Regions from separate parts of the Citrobacter sp. RHB25-C09 genome, predicted to be linked through region 2. Evidence: riboswitches for the same ligand, from Rfam matches in the RefSeq annotation. Region 2 holds a riboswitch; the other holds the start of a gene.
The links. Region 2 has a riboswitch for cobalamin ahead of HVY19_RS12430 (cobyrinate a,c-diamide synthase). Riboswitches for the same ligand answer to the same signal wherever they lie in the genome.

Region 1 (10,601 bases), 1.5 Mb from region 2:
GAAGTACTCAATCGTGTTGCCACCTCCTTTCTGCTCCATAATGGCCTGACCGATATGAATAATCTCGGCAGCGCGCTCGCCAAAGCAGTGGATCCCCAGAATCTCTTTCGTCTCCCGATGGAACAAAATCTTCAGCGTGCCCACGTTCATGCCGACGATTTGCGCCCGCGCCAGGTGTTTAAACTGAGCGCGTCCCACTTCGTAAGGCACTTTCATCGCTGTGAGTTGCTGCTCGGTTTTGCCGACGGAACTGATTTCCGGGATGGTATAAATGCCGGTGGGGATATCTTCAATCAGATGCGCGGTGGCTTCGCCTTTCACTAACGCCTGAGCAGCAATTCGTCCCTGGTCATAGGCGGCTGAAGCCAGACTTGGGTAGCCAATCACATCACCTACGGCATAAACGTGCGGAAGGGCGGTCTGGTACATGCTATTGACCTTAAGCTGGCCGCGGCTGTCGGTTTCCAGCCCAATGTTCTGCAAGTCCAGCGAATCGGTATTCCCGGTACGACCATTAGCATAGAGCAGGCAATCGGCTTTCAGCTTTTTGCCGGACTTCAGATGCATGATGACGCCGTCATCACACCCCTCAATCTTCTCGTACTCTTCATTGTGGCGAATGACAACGCCACTGTTCCAGAAGTGGTAAGAGAGAGAGTCCGACATTTCCTGATCGAGGAACGCCAGCAGGCGGTCGCGGGTGTTAATCAGGTCAACTTTTACCTGCATACCGCGGAAGATCGATGCATATTCGCAGCCAATTACCCCTGCGCCATAAATAATGACGTGGCGAGGTTCGTGGTGCAGGCTGAGGATGGAGTCGCTGTCGTAAATGCGCGGGTGCGAGAAATCGACGTCAGTCGGATGATAAGGACGCGAGCCGCAGGCGATGACAAACTTCTCTGCCGTCAGGGTTTCAACCGAGCCGTCGGGGCATTCCAGCGCCAGTGTGTGTTGGTCAACAAAATGGGCGTTACCTTGCAGGATTTCGCAATGGTTACGCTCATAAAACCCCTGCCGCATCCGCGTTTGCTGATTAATCACGTTATCGGCATGATTGAGGATATCGGCGAAAGAGGAACGAAGCAGGCGGGAATGATCGCTGTAAAGAGGGTTCTGATTGAACTCGATAATACGGCTGACGGCGTGGCGGAGTGCTTTTGAAGGGATGGTACCCCAGTGGGTGCAACCGCCGCCAACGTTATGATAGCGCTCTATAACGGCGACGCGCGCTCCTTGCTTAACCAGACCCATTGCAGCACCTTCGCCGCCGGGGCCGGAACCTATTACTATGGCATCGTAATCGTAGGAATGTGGCATGGTAAGGCTTACCTGTTCTTATACATAAAAGCAACAGAATAGTAACATCATTGCAGGGATAACCCAATTATCGTTGTGCTTTTTTGCGAAGCCGAAGCACAAACTGCGCGTAAACAATCATTCACAAAGCTGAGTAAACAGATTAACTTTGAACTCTGGTATAGTGCCGGACTCGGCATGAGGAAGGATTCAGACATCGTGATGGGCGTTAGAGCGCAGCAAAAAGAAAAAACCCGGCGTTCGCTGGTAGAAGCCGCATTTAGTCAACTGAGTGCGGAGCGTAGCTTTGCCAGCCTGAGCTTGCGTGAAGTCGCACGTGAAGCGGGTATTGCGCCCACCTCGTTTTATCGTCATTTCCGTGATGTAGATGAGCTCGGCCTGACCATGGTCGATGAAAGCGGTTTGATGCTGCGTCAGCTGATGCGTCAGGCGCGTCAGCGTATCGCCAAGGGCGGGAGTGTGATCCGCACCTCCGTCTCGACATTTATGGAATTCATCGGTAACAACCCCAACGCCTTCCGTTTATTATTGCGTGAGCGTTCAGGCACCTCAGCCGCGTTTCGCGCCGCCGTGGCGCGCGAAATTCAGCACTTCATCGCGGAACTTGCGGATTATCTCGAACTCGAAAACCATATGCCTCGAGCGTTCACAGAAGCGCAAGCGGAAGCGATGGTGACGATTGTCTTCAGCGCAGGTGCTGAGGCACTGGATGTAGGCGCTGAACAACGCCGACAATTAGAAGAGCGACTGGTACTGCAACTGCGCATGATTGCGAAAGGGGCATATTACTGGTATCGCCGTGAACAAGAGAAGATGACCCTCATCCCGGTTAATGTGAAGGAAGAGTAATGAAACAGTCAGTTCAGGATAAAGGTACGCTGCTGCTGGCGCTGGTCGCTGGCTTGTCGATCAATGGCACATTCGCGGCGCTGTTTAGCTCCATCGTGCCATTCTCTGTTTTCCCCATTATTTCGCTGGTGCTGACGGTGTACTGTCTGCATCAACGCTATCAGAATCGCACCATGCCCGTGGGGTTACCGGGACTGGCGGCGGCCTGTTTTATCCTTGGCGTTCTGCTGTACAGCACCGTGGTGCGCGCGGAATACCCGGATATCGGTTCCAATTTCTTCCCGGCGGTTCTATCGGTGATTCTGGTGTTCTGGATTGGCGTGAAAATGCGTAACCGTAAGCAGGAAGCCGCTGAATAATATTTGTATGCCGGATAAGGCGGTTACGCCGCCATCCGGCAACGTATCACTTCGCGGTTAATAACACGCCGCACTCCATGTGGTGCGTATAGGGGAACTGATCGAACAGCGCGAGGCGTTCCACCTTATGCGTCTGGCTTAATGTTTCCAGGTTTTTGCAGAGTGTTTCTGGATTGCAGGAGATATACAGAATACGTGGATACGCCTGCACCATTTTCTCTGTCTCATTATCCAGCCCGCTACGTGGTGGATCGACAAAAATGGTTTCGCACTGATAGCTTTTCAGGTCGATGCCCTGGAGACGGTTAAACTCGCGGACTCCGTTCATCGCCTGGGTAAACTCTTCTGCCGCCATCCGGATAATCTGGACATTCTCGATATGATTCGCCGCGATGTTGTACTGCGCAGCGGCAACGGACGGTTTGGCGATTTCTGTCGCCAGAACGCGGTCAAAGTTGCGCGCCAGTGCCAGTGAAAAGTTGCCGTTACCGCAGTACAGTTCCAGCAAATCCCCTTTTGATTCTTTGGTGGCATCCAGCGCCCATTCCAGCATCTGAATATTCATCGCCGCGTTTGGCTGGGTGAAGCTGTTCTCGACCTGGCGGTAGATCATCTCTTTACCCGCCACCGGCAGGCGTTCATCGATGTAATCCTGATCCAGTTCGATTTTAGTTTTCGTTGCCCGGCCAATCAGATGCACGTTCAGGTTCTGCGCACGGAGGGCATCACGCAGGGCGATGGCGGCTTCACGCCACTCATCATCTAACTTTTTATGGTACAGCAGCGAAACCACCGCCTGATTACTCATCGTGGTGAGGTAATCGATCTGGAACAGCTTATGGCGCAGGACGGGGTTGTCACGCACCCCGGCGATCATCGCCTGCATCAGGTCGTTAATCAGTTCGCTCGCTGCCGGGAAGCTGTCGACGCGAATTCGATTCTTGGTTTGGCTGTCAAAGATGATGTGATACAGGTCATCGCCGTCATGCCAGATGCGGAACTCAGCACGCATACGGTAGTGACTGACCGGTGAGCGAAACACTTCCGGAACCAGGCCAGAATAGGGCGCCATCATACTCTGTAAGCGCACCACTTTTTCGGCGAGCTGCGCGTCATACTGTTCTGTCGGAAGGTGTTCTGGGGTCATGATCTTTCCTGAAAAATAAAAGTACGCGGGGATTGTAGGGATTGCTCAACAGATGTCCAGTCATTGATGATTTCCGATATTTAACAATCGGTCTGGACAGCAAGTTGTTACAGACTGTAGCATCCGTGTGCCGGTCCTGTGAGTTAATAGGGAATCCAGTGTGAATCTGGAGCTGACGCGCAGCGGTAAGGAAAGGTGAAATGAAAGCGTAAGCAGACACTGCCGAACGGTGGGAAGTCATCATTTTGCGTATCTCTAAAAGAGATAACTTTCCAAGCCCGAAGACCTGCCGGCTTACGTCGCAACTGGTTTTCATCATCGCGTACTATCGATGGGACCTGCGGCATCCTTCTTATATTGTGGATGCTTTACAATGATTAAAAAAACGACGCTGCTGACGGCGCTTTCCGTCACGGCTTTTTCTGGTTGGGCACAGGATGCCTCGCCTGACACGCTTGTTGTCACGGCAAATCGTTTTCATCAACCCGTCAATACTGTGCTGGCCCCTACGGATATCGTCACCCGTGAGGATATCGACCGCTGGCAGTCCCGAACCGTCCTTGATGTTATGCGTCGTCTGCCTGGTGTCGACGTGGCACAGAACGGTGGCATGGGGCAAAGCTCGTCTCTCTTTGTGCGAGGAACTGAAGCAAAACACGTACTGGTGCTAGTGGATGGCATCCCGGTGGCGCGTCCCGGCATTACCAACAATTCCGATATCGACCAGATCCCTGTCTCGTTGGTCCAGCGCATCGAATATATTCGCGGTCCGCGCTCGGCGATTTATGGCTCGGGGGCAATTGGCGGTGTTGTTAACATCATCACCATGACCGGTGAAGAGCGTTCGCAAATTAATGCTGGCGTCGGTTCGAAAGGTTATCAGCAATACGATGGGACTTATCGTCAGCGTTTTGGTGACACCGTATTGACCGCTGCAGGCACTTATCAGACGACGAAAGGCTTCGACGTGCAACCGCACTCCAGCTATAGCGGGGATGGCGATCGCGATGGTTATCGCAATAAGCTGTTCTGGGGCGGGGTAGAGCACAAATTTAATGAGCAGTTCGATGGCTACTTCCGTGGCTACGGCTATGCCAGTAATGCCGATTATGACCAGGGGAACTGGGGATACGACGGGGGAAACGATGAGCATCAGAATTACACCCAGTCGTGGGATACGGGGCTGCGCTTCAACTCGGGTATTTATTCTTCACAACTGGTGGCTAACTACCAGCGTATTAAAGACTACAACTACAGCAGCCTGAATGGACGCTACGCGACGGGCTATTCGCTGGATGATATGGAACAGCGCTACATCCAGTGGGGCAATAATCTCATTGTAGGACATGGCGCTATCAGCGCCGGTGCCGACTGGAAGCAAGAAAAGCTCATGTCCTTTGGCGAGTATGGCACCGACAATTATAAGCGCGATAACACAGGGCTGTATCTGACCGGACAGCAGCAGATTGACAGCGTAACGCTGGAGGCCTCTGGTCGTGAAGACCATGACGACCAGTTTGGTTGGCACGGCACCTGGCAAACGGCAGCGGGATGGCAGTTTGTTGATGACTATAAAGTCACGCTCTCCTACGGCACAGGGTTCCTTGCGCCTTCACTTGGGCAACAGTTTGGCGCGGAGCGATTCGGCATTGCCTCTAACCCTAACCTGAAGCCGGAAGAGTCGAAGCAGTGGGAAGCCGGGCTGGAAGGGCTTACCGGTCCGGTTGACTGGCGTTTGTCGACCTATCATTACAAAATCCAGAATCTGATCGACTACAACAATAGTACCTACTTCAATGTGAAATCCGCGACCATCAAAGGCCTTGAATGGACGGGGAACCTGACGACCGGTCCGGTCGATCATCGCTTAACGTTGCAATACGTCGATCCGCGCGATGATGAAACCGATCAGTTGCTGTACCGTCGGGCAAAACAGCAGGTGAAGTATGAGCTGAGTGGCCAGGTCTACGAACTGGGCTGGGATGTCACCTATCAGTACATCGGCGAACGCTACGATTATGACTATGACAATTCCCGTAAAGTCAAAATGGGTGGGCTGAGCGTGTGGGATATTGGACTTTCATATCCGGTCACCTCACATCTCACAGTTCGTGGTAAAATAGCCAACCTGTTCGACAAAGATTACGAGACAGTTTATGGCTACCAAACTGCAGGACGGGAATACACCTTGTCTGGCAGCTACACGTTCTGATCCACGCCCCACCGTGCTGGTATTTGATTCCGGCGTCGGTGGGTTGTCGGTCTATGATGAGATTCGGCACCTCCTGCCGGATCTCCACTATATATACGCTTTCGATAACGTGGCTTTTCCTTATGGGGAGAAGAGTGAAGAATTTATCGTTGAACGCGTTGTTGAGATAGTGACTGCGGTTCAGCAGCGTTATCCTCTTTCACTGGCCGTTATTGCCTGCAACACCGCGAGTACCGTCTCGCTGCCTGCGTTACGTGAAAAATTCGCCTTTCCGGTTGTGGGGGTTGTTCCTGCCATTAAACCGGCGGCTCGTCTGACGGCGAATGGTGTCGTGGGGCTGCTGGCGACGCGCGCGACGGTGAAACGTCCTTATACCCATGAGCTGATTGCCCGCTTTGCAAATGAATGTCAGATAGCGATGTTGGGTTCAGCAGAGCTGGTGGAACTGGCGGAAGCTAAGCTGCATGGCGAGCCTGTTCCTCTGGATGAGTTACAGCGCATTCTGCGGCCGTGGCTACGGATGCCGGAACCGCCGGATACGGTTGTGCTGGGATGTACCCATTTCCCTCTATTACAGGAAGAGCTGCTACAGGTTCTGCCTGAAGGGACGCGACTGGTTGATTCCGGCGCAGCGATTGCACGTCGTACGGCCTGGTTGTTAGAGCATGAAGCGCCAGACGCAAAATCCACAGATGCCAATATTGCTTTTTGTATGGCACTGAAGCCTGGTACTGCTCAGTTATTGCCCGTTTTACAACGTTACGGCTTTGAAACGCTCGAAAAACTGGCGGTTTAACCGCGTTTTGGGTAAATATCGCGCACTCGGAAAATTATTTTAAATTTCCCCTTGTCAGCCCGAAATAACTCCCTATAATGCGCCTCCACTGACACGGAACAACGGCACGCAAGCCGCCGGGTCAGCAGGGTTCTCCGGTGAAAACCAGTGATGAATGCCGACAGAGAAAAGCGAAAATAAATGCTTGACTCTGAATGAGGAAAACGTAATATACGGGACCTCGCGACAGAGCGCTGAAGCGCGTCGCAACTGCTCTTTAACAATTTATCAGACAATCTGTGTGGGCACTCAAAGTGACATGGATTCTTAATGTCCTCGGACACTAAATGAATACCAAGTCTCAAAGAGTGAACACGTAATTCATTACGAAGTTTAATTCTACGAGCATCAAACTTAAATTGAAGAGTTTGATCATGGCTCAGATTGAACGCTGGCGGCAGGCCTAACACATGCAAGTCGAACGGTAACAGGAAGCAGCTTGCTGCTTTGCTGACGAGTGGCGGACGGGTGAGTAATGTCTGGGAAACTGCCCGATGGAGGGGGATAACTACTGGAAACGGTAGCTAATACCGCATAACGTCGCAAGACCAAAGAGGGGGACCTTCGGGCCTCTTGCCATCGGATGTGCCCAGATGGGATTAGCTTGTTGGTGAGGTAACGGCTCACCAAGGCGACGATCCCTAGCTGGTCTGAGAGGATGACCAGCCACACTGGAACTGAGACACGGTCCAGACTCCTACGGGAGGCAGCAGTGGGGAATATTGCACAATGGGCGCAAGCCTGATGCAGCCATGCCGCGTGTATGAAGAAGGCCTTCGGGTTGTAAAGTACTTTCAGCGGGGAGGAAGGTGTTGAGGTTAATAACCTCAGCAATTGACGTTACCCGCAGAAGAAGCACCGGCTAACTCCGTGCCAGCAGCCGCGGTAATACGGAGGGTGCAAGCGTTAATCGGAATTACTGGGCGTAAAGCGCACGCAGGCGGTCTGTCAAGTCGGATGTGAAATCCCCGGGCTCAACCTGGGAACTGCATTCGAAACTGGCAGGCTAGAGTCTTGTAGAGGGGGGTAGAATTCCAGGTGTAGCGGTGAAATGCGTAGAGATCTGGAGGAATACCGGTGGCGAAGGCGGCCCCCTGGACAAAGACTGACGCTCAGGTGCGAAAGCGTGGGGAGCAAACAGGATTAGATACCCTGGTAGTCCACGCCGTAAACGATGTCGACTTGGAGGTTGTGCCCTTGAGGCGTGGCTTCCGGAGCTAACGCGTTAAGTCGACCGCCTGGGGAGTACGGCCGCAAGGTTAAAACTCAAATGAATTGACGGGGGCCCGCACAAGCGGTGGAGCATGTGGTTTAATTCGATGCAACGCGAAGAACCTTACCTGGTCTTGACATCCACAGAAGAATCCAGAGATGGATTTGTGCCTTCGGGAACTGTGAGACAGGTGCTGCATGGCTGTCGTCAGCTCGTGTTGTGAAATGTTGGGTTAAGTCCCGCAACGAGCGCAACCCTTATCCTTTGTTGCCAGCGGTCCGGCCGGGAACTCAAAGGAGACTGCCAGTGATAAACTGGAGGAAGGTGGGGATGACGTCAAGTCATCATGGCCCTTACGACCAGGGCTACACACGTGCTACAATGGCATATACAAAGAGAAGCGACCTCGCGAGAGCAAGCGGACCTCATAAAGTATGTCGTAGTCCGGATTGGAGTCTGCAACTCGACTCCATGAAGTCGGAATCGCTAGTAATCGTGGATCAGAATGCCACGGTGAATACGTTCCCGGGCCTTGTACACACCGCCCGTCACACCATGGGAGTGGGTTGCAAAAGAAGTAGGTAGCTTAACCTTCGGGAGGGCGCTTACCACTTTGTGATTCATGACTGGGGTGAAGTCGTAACAAGGTAACCGTAGGGGAACCTGCGGTTGGATCACCTCCTTACCTTAAAGAACCTGCCTTTGTAGTGTCCACACAGATTGTCTGATGAAAAACGAGCAGTAAAACCTCTACAGGCTTGTAGCTCAGGTGGTTAGAGCGCACCCCTGATAAGGGTGAGGTCGGTGGTTCAAGTCCACTCAGGCCTACCAAATTTTTACTGATGCTGCGTTGCGGCGACACTCACATACCTGAGTATGCTTCGTGTCACCACGCCTTGCCTCAGCAAAAATTATCGGTAAAGAGGTTCTGACTACACTGTATGGGGCTATAGCTCAGCTGGGAGAGCGCCTGCTTTGCACGCAGGAGGTCTGCGGTTCGATCCCGCATAGCTCCACCATACTGTAGAACATTTACTTAAGAAAACTTCAGAGTGTACCTGAAAGGGTTCACTGCGAAGTTTTGCTCTTTAAAAATCTGGATCAAGCTGAAAATTGAAACGACACACAGCTAATGTGTGTTCGAGTCTCTCAAATTTTCGCAATCAGAAGATAACCTGTAAAAGGTGAAGTGAGCGAAGTGAAGACAAGGCGTACCGCACGCAGCGAGCGCAGTGGACTTAATGTCCATGAGCATCGCGAGTACGGAACAACGCAGTATTCACAACGCGCAACAAACCGGACAGAACAAGACATCTTCGGGTTGTGAGGTTAAGCGACTAAGCGTACACGGTGGATGCCCTGGCAGTCAGAGGCGATGAAGGACGTGCTAATCTGCGAAAAGCGTCGGTAAGGTGATATGAACCGTTATAACCGGCGATGTCCGAATGGGGAAACCCAGTGCAATTCGTTGCACTATCGTTAACTGAATACATAGGTTAACGAGGCGAACCGGGGGAACTGAAACATCTAAGTACCCCGAGGAAAAGAAATCAACCGAGATTCCCCCAGTAGCGGCGAGCGAACGGGGAGCAGCCCAGAGCCTGAATCAGCATATGTGGTAGTGGAACGGTCTGGAAAGGCCGGCGATACAGGGTGACAGCCCCGTACACAAAATCACACATGTTGTGAGCTCGATGAGTAGGGCGGGACACGTGGTATCCTGTCTGAATATGGGGGGACCATCCTCCAAGGCTAAATACTCCTGACTGACCGATAGTGAACCAGTACCGTGAGGGAAAGGCGAAAAGAACCCCGGCGAGGGGAGTGAAAAAGAACCTGAAACCGTGTACGTACAAGCAGTGGGAGCCTCTTTTATGGGGTGACTGCGTACCTTTTGTATAATGGGTCAGCGACTTATATTCTGTAGCAAGGTTAACCGAATAGGGGAGCCGAAGGGAAACCGAGTCTTAACTGGGCGTTAAGTTGCAGGGTATAGACCCGAAACCCGGTGATCTAGCCATGGGCAGGTTGAAGGTTGGGTAACACTAACTGGAGGACCGAACCGACTAATGTTGAAAAATTAGCGGATGACTTGTGGCTGGGGGTGAAAGGCCAATCAAACCGGGAGATAGCTGGTTCTCCCCGAAAGCTATTTAGGTAGCGCCTCGTGAATTCATCTTCGGGGGTAGAGCACTGTTTCGGCTAGGGGGTCATCCCGACTTACCAACCCGATGCAAACTACGAATACCGAAGAATGTTATCACGGGAGACACACGGCGGGTGCTAACGTCCGTCGTGAAGAGGGAAACAACCCAGACCGCCAGCTAAGGTCCCAAAGTCATGGTTAAGTGGGAAACGATGTGGGAAGGCTCAGACAGCCAGGATGTTGGCTTAGAAGCAGCCATCATTTAAAGAAAGCGTAATAGCTCACTGGTCGAGTCGGCCTGCGCGGAAGATGTAACGGGGCTAAACCATGCACCGAAGCTGCGGCAGCGACACTATGTGTTGTTGGGTAGGGGAGCGTTCTGTAAGCCTGTGAAGGTGTACTGTGAGGTATGCTGGAGGTATCAGAAGTGCGAATGCTGACATAAGTAACGATAAAGCGGGTGAAAAGCCCGCTCGCCGGAAGACCAAGGGTTCCTGTCCAACGTTAATCGGGGCAGGGT
Region 2 (10,601 bases):
GATGCAGGGAATACTCGCTTCCAGACAGGGCTGTACTTTTTCCTGATAGCCCCCCTCAGCGCCAGAAGCCTTAGTAATCACCACATCAGCCTGACACTGACGATAAAAGGCGGCGTTGAATTCAGCGCTAAAAGGCCCACATAGCGCGTATATTTCCCCCACCCCGAAGCCGAGTTCGGCACACTGCTGGATCACCCCGACGACCGGTAACACGCGGGCGAGCAGGATCTTCTCAGGCAACCCCACCCGCCACTGCGCCAAATCTTTGCTTCCTGTCGTCAGCAGGACACGCTTGCCAAAACGCCGCGCAACTTCACAGGCCTGCGCAATGCTCTGCACGCGAAAGAGCAGCGGATGTTGTAAGTTGTTAAGCTGCTCTGGTCGCTGATAGCGACTCAATAGCACGCCGGCCTGTTCACAGGCGCTGAGAATATTGCGGCTCACCACGTCGGCGTAGGGGTGCGAAGCATCAATCACCCAGCGCGTGTTGTTCACCTTCAGCCAGCTCACCATCTGCGCTAATTCCAGCCGGCCACAGCGCACCTGACCCCGGATATCACCCGCCAGCTGCTTCCCGGTCGGCGTTGCCACCGACAGGGTATAGGCCACGTTGGCCGCATCCAGTTGCTGGCATATCGTCCGGGCATCGCTGGTGCCGCCGATGACCAGCACATCGCCGTAACTCACAGCACGTAGCCTCGAGGAGTGATCATCAGCCCCTCCTGCACATAAGTTGCTTTATTACCGACGATCACCAGACTGGTCATGTCGACGGGTTCGAAATCCATCCCACTCAGCGTGGTTAACCATTTCTCCTGTTTCTTGCGCCCGGCCGATTTCACTACTCCCACCGGGGTTTGCCCGCTCTTGCTGGCGGCAAGCAGTTCAAAGGCGCGCGCCAGATGGCCTTCTCGACCCCGGCTGCGCGGGTTATAGAAACAGATCACAAAGTCTGCTTCCCCGGCGGCAATAATGCGTTTTTCGATAACCGGCCACGGCGTCAGCAGGTCGCTCAGGCTGATGTGGCAAAAGTCGTGCATCAACGGTGCGCCGAGTAACGACGCAGCGGCGATACTGGCGGTCATGCCGGGGATCAGGCGCACTTCAACATCCAGTTTCTGTTTGCTGACCAGTTCCAGCACCAGTCCAGCCATGCCATAAATTCCGGCGTCACCGCTGCTGATCAGCGCCACATTGTGCCCGGCCTGTGCCAGTTCAATCGCCGCCTGACAGCGCTCGATCTCTTTGCACATACCGGTTTTGATCACCTGCTTGTCGCCGGTAAACGCTTTCACCAGGTGGGTATACGTTTTGTAACCCACCACAATTTCCGCCGCCTGCAGCGCCTCTACGGCTTCCATGGTCATCATGGCCTGTGAGCCGGGGCCGATTCCGATAACGGTTAACATCAGTGTGAAACTCCCAAAGTGATAGTGACGCCCTGCTCGCGCAGCGTTTCGCCAGCCAGTTGCCCCTGGCTCAGCAACCACGCTGCCGGCCCCGAGACGCTACCGACGCCAACCGTTTGACGTACAAACGGAGACGCCGCAAAGCGATGTTCATGCTCACGCAGCGCGTCAGCGGTAAAGGTTTCAAACGGCACGCGCCAGCAGGAGGCAAGCTGAATCAGCCCCGCTTCATTTTTCTTGAGCGTGACGCTGCCGATGGCTTTCAGCGCCAGCGGATCAAAGCGTTGCGCTTCGAGCTGGCGTGCCAGCAGCGCCGCCAGCAGCGGAAACGGCGTATCGCGTCGACAGCCAATCCCGGCAACCACCCGCTGTGGCACCAGCTTCCAGTGCGGAATTGGGATCGCCGGCAGTTCGTTACGGAGGGTGATACAGACCAGCCCGTCCAGCTCAGGCAGTTGTTGAAGATCGGTCACGGTGATAAAACCGCGTCGGTCACAGTGCTGGACGTCTTCGGCCAATTCATCGTCCCACCACAGGCCAACCCGCTGATGGCTCACCAGCATCTGATTGACGACTTTGACCGCCGTGCGAAAGTCGGTCATTCGCGCATTAAGCTGGAATGCCAGCATATCGAGCGCTGCCAACTCGTTAACGTCAGTTGCCGTGGTAATCACCGGATCGGCCCCAAGCATGCCCGCCAGATAACGCGTCAGGGCATTCGCGCCACCCGCATGACCCGAAAGCAGGCTGATGACGTGCTGACCGCGCTCATCGATCACCACCACCGCGGGATCGCTGAATTTGTCATTCACCAGCGGGGCCAGTACGCGGACCGCAATCCCCGTCGCCCCAATAAAAATCAACGCAGAATAGTGGCTGAACGCGTCGCGAGCGGACTGGGCGAAACCGCCGTCAAACGGCAGAAACCCATCCTCCTGCAGCTTTTCACTGGTGAAGCAGGTCAGCGGTAGCATGGCCGACAACCGCTTCGCCAGCGCTACGCCGCCCGGCGTCAGGCAAAACAGCGCGATAGATTCAGGCTTTACGGTATTCATGGCTAAAATCCGCAGCGTAGAGTCTGGAGTAGTGATATTCATCTCCGAGGAAGTTGCCGACGAGAATGAGCGCAGTTTTGCGGATCCCTGCATCGCGCACTTTATCGGCGATATCCGCCAGCGTGCCGCGTACGGTCTGGCTTTCCGGCCAGGTGGCTTTATAGATCACGGCCACCGGCGTATTCGCGGGATACCCTCCTTCGACAAGCCGCTCGGCAACCCGATGAATGCGCTGTACGGAGAGATAAATCGCCATCGATGTCTGGTGGCTGGCAAAAGATTCCAGTTGCTCGCGCTCTGGTACGGGAGTGCGCCCTTCAAGACGGGTGATAATCAGGCTCTGTGAGACTTCCGGCACGGTGTATTCGACGCCAAGTTCCGCCGCCGCACCGAGGAAAGCGCTGACGCCGGGCACAACCTGCCAGGGGATGCCGCGCCGGGCAAGTTCCTCCCCCTGTTCACGCACCGATCCGTACAGCGACACGTCGCCGGTTTGCAATCTCACCACCGTTTTGCCGGCCTTCACTCCGGCTTCCATCAGATCGAGAATTTGCGCCAGATGCAGTTCCGCGCTGTCGTGGCACTCCGCACCTGCCGGGCAGTATTCCAGCAGTTCAGTGTTAATGAGCGAACCGGCATAAATCACCACCTGCGCCTGCTGTAGCAACCGGTAGCCCTTGAGGGTGATTAGCTCACGATCGCCGGGGCCTGCACCAACAAACCAGACGCAGCGGGGATCAAAAGTCTCAGACATGGCGTTCTTCCTTCTGACAGGCGATAACAAAAACAGGATTATTCGGTTTGAAATAGTGACCACTGCCGAGCGCGGTCAGTGATGAAACCTGGAGTTGTAGACATTCAATCTCTTTCACGGCCGACTGCTGCAACCAGGCCAGCGCCGTGTTGACGTTTTCCTGCAAGATAAAGGTCATCACCAGGCGGCCGCCTGGGTGCAACTGGCGCATCGACCAGTCGATAAGTTCAGTAAGAAACCCGCCGCTGCCGCCCATAAATATCGCATCGGCTTTGTCGGTGAGCGCCATTGACGCCTCACCAGGCAAAATATCGATGTTGGAGCAGGCAAAGTGCTGGCGGTTTTCGTCAAGCAAACGCAGAGCCGCCGGGTTGCGCTCAATGGCCGTCACGCGCAGCGAGGGGTACTGGAGCGCAGCTTCAATAGAAACGCTGCCGGTTCCTGCACCAATATCAATGAAATGTGTAGCCCGGTGCAGTTCGAGTTTAGCGAGTGCAAATGCACGAACCGCTTCTTTGGTCATCGGTACCTTCTCGCCACGCAGAAAAAGCTCATCTTTCATCAAGGATCACCACTGCATTCATTTCGTATTCCGCACAAACGTCACTGACGCGCAGCCAATGGATCCGTTCGTTTTCCATCGCCAGGTTTTCGCCAATCACCATCCAGCGATATCCCTTCCCACGCGCAGCCAGTTGCACCGCAATGTCTCGCGGCCCGCACTGGCCGTCAGTAACCATCCCCACTTTGCTATGCCGCGCAAGCGCATCGAAGCAGACCCGGCGCCCGTGACTGCTGGTGAGCCACATGTCGTTCATATCAATTCCCGTCTGGGCGCAAAGGTACTGCACGGCACTGATCCCCGGAATAATGCGCACCTGGGCAATGCCAAAATGGGCGACCAGTCGCGTGCCGATGCCATAAAAAAGCGGATCGCCCGAGGCCAGCACCACCACGCGTTTCTCCCGAAGAGTCTCTAGCCAGCTCAACAATTCTGGAATGTTGGCCCCCAGTGCAAACTGCTCACCCTGAAAGCCTGGAAATTGCTGCAAATGACGCTTTCCCCCCACCAGCACGTCAGCATTTTCGACAGCCTCACGCGCAGCGGGTGCCATCAGGTGCAGCGCGCCTGGCCCCATTCCAACAACCGTTAACATTGCAACTCCCGGGCGATGACGTCGACGGGGCGACTGCTGCCAAGTACCTGGTTATCAAATGAGAACATGATGGCGTCGCAAACTGGCGGTTTTTGGGTAAAACGCAGCATCTGCATGACGCGCAGGCAAATGCGTTCCGCCAGATGGTTGTAAATATGCTCAAACCCCCTGGCTGCAATAGGCTCCATCGCGGCTTCGGTGGTATCGCATTCACTCACCTCTTTGAGCAATTCCAGCGGCGCGCCGAGTAGCGCCAGATGTGCAACCAGGGTTTCCATGCGCGCATCGGCAATATGGCTGTGGGTGTGGAAAATCCCGGCGGCGATTTTGATCAGCTTGCCGGGATGACCCACTAACACGATATGGCGAAATCCCAGCCGCACCGCCTCTTCAATCATGTAACCGACGAAATTGCTCATGGTGACCACCACGACGGTATCAATGCCCATCTGCTCGCGGACGAAACGTTCACCATGATTGCCGGGCACCAGCACCACGCAATCCAGCCCTTCAGCGCGTTTGATTTCCAGCTCCAGCGATAACGAGCGCTTCCAGCTCTCTTCAGACATCGGCGTGACAATGCCGGTGGTACCAATAATCGAAATGCCGCCCAGAATACCGAGACGTGAGTTGTAGGTTTTTTGCGCGCGTTCTTCGCCTTCCGGCGCGAAAATCTCAATGTCCGCCCCCCGTGTCGGGCCTATCGCCTCACGGACAGCGGCTTCAATGGTATGGCGCGGGGTACGGTTAATCGCCGGACTGCCAATCGGTAAACCGATTCCTTTGCGGGTGACGGTACCAACCCCCTCACCGCCCAGAAGAGCAATCTTGCCGCTGTTATTCAGCGTCACGCGCGCAAAGATCAACATACCGTGCGTTGCATCGACATCGTCACCGCCGTCTTTGCGAATGGCGGCAATCGCCTGCTGTCCTTCGATGTGGGGTGATTCAACGTTAAGGCACAGCGTGACACCAGACGGTGTGACAATCGAAATCTGGTGAATCAAATGCTGGCGCAGCACCATCAGCGCAGCGACCTTCGCCGCCGCCGTAGCGCATGAGCCGGTGGTGTACCCCTTACGCAGCGCTTTGCCGTTATGCCACACCGGCGAATCGAATGCCTGATCGCTCATCGCGCCCCCTGCATGTGATAAAGCAGAGCGTTAATAATCGCCGCTGCAACGTTGCTACCGCCTTTACGACCCAGCGCGGCAATTGCGGGAAGATGGCTTTTCGTCAGCGCATCTTTGGATTCCGCCGCACCTACGAACCCTACCGGTACCCCCACCACGCCGCTCACAGCCACATCATGTTCAAGCAGACGAAATAACGCGGTGGGTGCGTTGCCAAACACAAACACCTTTTCCCCCATTTCAGTGACCGCGATGTCCACGGCAGCCATAGATCGGGTGATTCCCTGCGCCCGCGCCTGTGCGACAACCCGGGGATCGCTGATGTAACAGCGGCATTCGCCGCCAGACCTTGCCAGCAAGGTTTTGTTAATCCCCGAAAGCGCCATGGTGGTATCGGTATAGATCACTGACGGGCGACTCAGTGCCGCACAAAGGGCGTCGAGCACATCATCCGAAAACCAAAGAATATCCAGCCAGTCAAAGTCAGCCGTGGTATGAATCGCTCGTTTTACAATCGCCTCGTGCAGCGGACTGGCAAACCGATATTCCGGGCGCGTCTCAGCGATGATCTCGCCAATGATGTCGAAACTTTTGGCCTCAATCGCCATGGGTTGCTGGATGTATTGCATTTTCTTTTATCCTCAGGCTACGCCAACCACCAGCCAGCGCGTCACGAGGAACAGCACCAGAACCAGCGTTGAAGCAACCCACATCAGTCGAATTGTGCGGGAAATGTCGTCTACCGTGACGTTACGCGTCGCATCACCAATCCACGGTTTTTCAACCCGCTCGCCAAAATAATCATTCGGCCCACCGAGGCGGATCCCCAATGCCCCGGCAACCGGGGCTTCTGCCCATGCGCAGTTTGGACTGCTGTGGTTGTAGCGATCGCGCCAGCCAACGCGCAACGCGCGAGCACCATCGTTACCGCACAGCACCGCAGCTACGCTTAGCAGAAGCCAGCTAAGACGGGCGGGAATAAAATTTGCCACGTCATCCAGTCGGGCGCTGACCATGCCAATTGCCCGGTATTTCTCATGCTTGTAACCGACCATGGAATCGAGGGTATTCACTGCCTTGTAGGCCATCGCCAGCGGTGCCCCGCCTAGCAGCAGGTAAAACAACGGCGCAATAATGCCGTCGACCGTGTTTTCTGCGACGGTTTCCACTACCGCCCGGTTAATTTGTTCAGGTGCAAGCTGTGAAGTGTCGCGTCCCACAATCCATGACAGTTTGTTACGGCTTTCTTCAAGATCCCCGGCACGCAGAGGGCGCTCCACGTCCTGCGCCGCGGTCGCCAGACTGCGTCCCGCAAGGACGGTAAAGATCATCCAGACCTCAACAATCCAGCCCAGCCACGGGTGGATCGTTCGCGCAAGCGCCAACGCGCCCCAGGCAATCGCCCACGTCATCCCCACCACCACCAGCCACAGCACGCCACCGCCAATGCGCAACGCCCGGTCGCTGTGGCAGTGGCGGCGAATCATTTGCTGTGCAAGAGAGATGAAATTGCCAATCCAGCGCACCGGATGCGGCCAGTTCTGTGGGTCGCCAATCAGGAGGTCAAGGATCCAGGCCACACACCATGCCAGCAGCGTCATAGGGCCTCCCGGGCGGCGTTTAGCCAGTGGGTTAACATCGTGGGACGCTGAGCAAAATGAACATGAAGATAACTGGCAAACGTATTGCCGACCTGCCAGCCGCCGGACCACGTCCGCATGACGTGACCGTCACGCACTTTGCAACAATCCAGCACGGCGGGCGTTTCGGGAGAAAAATCAGAGTAGTGGAATTCATGGCCGCGCAGCACTTCACCTTTCGCAGCCAGCAGCGTTGGCTGGTTCGCCTGCGCCTCACAATAGCCAAAGCGGGTCAATCGTTTCCCCATTTTGCTGCGACCGGGAATGATATTCGCCATTCGATGAACCTCGCCTTCAGCATCTTCCAGAAGCGTGCTGAGATACATCAGCCCCCCACACTCGGCGTAGATAGCAACGCCGCGCCGATGTGCGTCACGCAGGCTCTCCAGCATTGAGGTATTCGCCGCCAGCGCCGCTGCATGCAATTCGGGATATCCCCCCCCCAGCCAGACCATCTGACACTCAGGCAGTGTACGATCGTGCAGAGGGCTAAAGCGGGCGATATTCAGGCCGGTGCGCGCCAGCAGCGTCAGGTTATCGGGATAATAAAAATTAAACGCTTCATCATCGGCAATTGCGATGGTTAGCCCTTCCCCGGCATTGGCGGCAGGGAGCTCAGGCCATGCGCCCTGGGGCAACGTCTCCCGTTGGCTTAACCCCAGCAACAGATCAATATCTAACGTTTGCTCAAGCATGGCGGCGAAATCCTGCCACGGCTGCTGATTAATCACGGATTCACGCGCGGTAACCAGGCCCAGATGGCGTTCTGGAAGCGCAACGCCGGGCACATGAGGCACATAGCCGAGGACAGGAATAGCGCAGTAATGCGCAATCGCGGTTTTGAGGAGCTGAAAATGCGAGTCGCTATTGACGCGATTAACAATCACGCCAGCGATATTCAGGGAAGGATCAAAATGCTGAAAGCCCATCACCGTGGCGGCGATGGAGGTGGATACCGCCTTCCCGTCGACCAGCAGAATGACCGGGCAAGCCAGTTGCTTCGCCATCGCGGCGGTACTGCAATAGTCCGGATCGGTGCCATAGCCGTCATACAGCCCCATCACACCTTCGATAACGGCAATATCCGCCTGTTGCATCCGTTCAGAAAACAGCGCATTAAGGATGGATTCGGGAAGCATGAAGCTGTCGAGATTGCAGGATGGGGTGCCGTAGATTGCCGTATGCCAGGCGGTATCCAGATAGTCAGGACCGACCTTACAAGGTTGGACGCGAAGACCCCGCTGTTTTAACAGACTCAGCAAGCCCAGCGTCACCGTGGTTTTACCACAACCGCTACCGGTGCCCGCCAGAACAAACGCGTACTGCTTCGCCGCCATAACCCTGATCCTGTTCAGGGTGGTAAGGGTCCAGATACATATCCTCTGACTACGTCAGGTTGCAGGAAAGCCATTACCCTGCAAGGTGCAATAGAGTGAGTAAGAACCTATCCCATTAGGCTATTTCATTTGCCATTTTGAACCTGGGCAGTGCTCAGAATCCTCACGTACTGCGTGTACGTTCCGGTTCTTCCGCGCTGTCCGTGTTCAAACTGGCTGCAACAATTACGCCTACTGGGATAGGTTCTAAACCCAGTCTTTCGACCTATGTATCAAAACAACCCACTTCCCACCGAAGTTGTTGGTTATATCCGAGAGGCTGGTCTTCTGGCTTAGCGTCATCCTCGCCCGTCCTTCCCAATCTTGCGATCAGTGGTGTTTACGGGGTTGTCAGCATCACAGCAGCGGGGGCTGCGGGGGATTTTCACCCCCTTCCCAGACACAAATGTGTCAAACCTGTCGGCTTAGATTATGAACAGAATGACACCTGTTCATAATGAAAATACTAATAAATGGGGCATTCTCTTTTCACTTCAAACAATGCCACACTGAAACTATTTTGAACTCAATGTCAGGGCAGAGAATAATAAATGCCCTTCACAATGACACTGTATCCCATCACAAAAATAAAAACTGGTGAAGTTTTTTCCTTAAAAAGCGTTATTTTATTGTGCTATGACAAATTATTGCCATGCAAAATAAAAAAAACATTATCCATAACTGAGTTACGCGAGAATATCAAAAATCGGCAATAGCAAAATATTGCTATTTATACCGATTCAGTGGGCAAATCATCGTTTATTTTTTGCCTGTAGGCCTGCGGGGTGACCTGATAAGTTTGACGAAAAACTTTGCAGAAATAACTGGTCTGCGAAAAACCTAAATTACGTGCAATGCTGGCAATACTCCAGTCGCTGTGGCAGAGCAGTTCTCTGGCACTGGCCATGCGCTGCTGATTCACCCATGCATTGAAACCGATGCCCTGATATTTTTTGAATAACTTACTGAAATAATAAGGGCTGAGATAAACATGAGAAGCCACATCTTCCAGGCGTAGATCGTCAGACAAGTGCGCATCAATGTAGCGCAGCGCTTTTTTCATCTTACTGTCATGTGGGCTGGCAGCACGATTCGGCCGCGCAGGTTCGGTGGGCTGCGTGCTGTCTTTGATCACTACAAAATTGAGCTGCTTTTTGAGACAGTTTTCTACGATCAGCTTCAGTAGATCCGCAGACGCCATAACCCGGGAGTAGTCCATTTCCGGGACGTTACGAAATTCATTGAGCAGTTCAGGGTCAGCCTGCCAGCGATCGTCGACATTGAGAATATCCACCAGCGCGACATCGCTGTCATCACGTAAACGCACCTGACCGCACAAGACGAACCCAACCAGATGGCCTGCGATTACCAGAGGAATGGAGAAGTCGGTTAACCCAGCGTGACAGCGGTAAATGCACGGCTGGTCTGACTTTGACGCTTCCAGTCCTCCACAGCGATCGCTCATCCGGCAGCGGGTGCTGTGCTGAGGGTGCTGACGCATCAGTTGACAAAAAGGCGTGAAATTAAAGAGCTCAGAAATCTCATCACCATGAATATTGACAACCACAACTGCCAGACTGGTAGCTTGCGCAAAATCCTGAGCGATTTTATTAATGAGTTCTGAGTTAAGGGCGCTCGCAGAAATCATGATAAAATCCCTCAGTTAATCCGTTGTTATATTAAGAACAAAATTTTAACATTTACTCTGTCATCTCATATCCCTGTAAATGACAGCAAGTACCTGGACAATAACAAAAGTCTCCCAGTGTGGGGAGACTTTTTAGTCAGTTCGTGAAAGCAGATCACGAAATAGTTTTTTGCGCCCGATTAATACCCGTTCGTTCCTTGATTAGGCGTCCGTTTCTTCAATCTTACAGGTATTACAGGGTAAATTTTTACCAATAAAATAGCGGTAAATAGCTGCACCTGCGCAAGCGCCAATCAGTGGAGCAATAATCGGTACAATAAAGTATGGGATATCGCGACCACCAGTCATGGCGATATCCCCCCACCCTGCGAACCATGCAAACAGTTTAGGTCCAAAATCACGTGCGGGGTTCATGGCAAACCCGGTGAG

Region 1: another riboswitch for cobalamin. It lies ahead of btuB (TonB-dependent vitamin B12 receptor BtuB); the one in region 2 lies ahead of HVY19_RS12430 (cobyrinate a,c-diamide synthase).

The regions. Positions count from the first base shown of each region.
Region 1 is NZ_CP057483.1:4,101,269-4,111,869, reverse strand. Features, by position in the region: gene sthA (Si-specific NAD(P)(+) transhydrogenase) at 1-1,320, opposite strand, end outside; gene fabR (HTH-type transcriptional repressor FabR) at 1,519-2,169, shown strand; gene HVY19_RS19440 (YijD family membrane protein) at 2,169-2,528, shown strand; gene trmA (tRNA (uridine(54)-C5)-methyltransferase TrmA) at 2,575-3,675, opposite strand; cobalamin riboswitch at 3,790-3,984, shown strand; gene btuB (TonB-dependent vitamin B12 receptor BtuB) at 4,049-5,887, shown strand; gene murI (glutamate racemase) at 5,832-6,683, shown strand; rRNA gene HVY19_RS19420 (16S ribosomal RNA) at 7,079-8,620, shown strand; tRNA gene HVY19_RS19415 (tRNA-Ile) at 8,690-8,766, shown strand; tRNA gene HVY19_RS19410 (tRNA-Ala) at 8,879-8,954, shown strand; rRNA gene HVY19_RS19405 (23S ribosomal RNA) at 9,263-10,601, shown strand, end outside.
Region 2 is NZ_CP057483.1:2,641,788-2,652,388, forward strand. Features, by position in the region: gene HVY19_RS12385 (cobalt-precorrin-6A reductase) at 1-687, opposite strand, end outside; gene HVY19_RS12390 (precorrin-3B C(17)-methyltransferase) at 684-1,409, opposite strand; gene cbiG (cobalt-precorrin 5A hydrolase) at 1,409-2,464, opposite strand; gene HVY19_RS12400 (cobalt-precorrin-4 methyltransferase) at 2,445-3,218, opposite strand; gene HVY19_RS12405 (decarboxylating cobalt-precorrin-6B (C(15))-methyltransferase) at 3,211-3,780, opposite strand; gene HVY19_RS12410 (cobalt-precorrin-7 (C(5))-methyltransferase) at 3,770-4,375, opposite strand; gene cbiD (cobalt-precorrin-5B (C(1))-methyltransferase CbiD) at 4,369-5,508, opposite strand; gene HVY19_RS12420 (cobalt-precorrin-8 methylmutase) at 5,505-6,137, opposite strand; gene cbiB (adenosylcobinamide-phosphate synthase CbiB) at 6,150-7,109, opposite strand; gene HVY19_RS12430 (cobyrinate a,c-diamide synthase) at 7,106-8,485, opposite strand; cobalamin riboswitch at 8,785-8,960, opposite strand; gene pocR (regulatory protein PocR) at 9,255-10,172, opposite strand; gene pduF (propanediol diffusion facilitator PduF) at 10,374-10,601, opposite strand, start outside.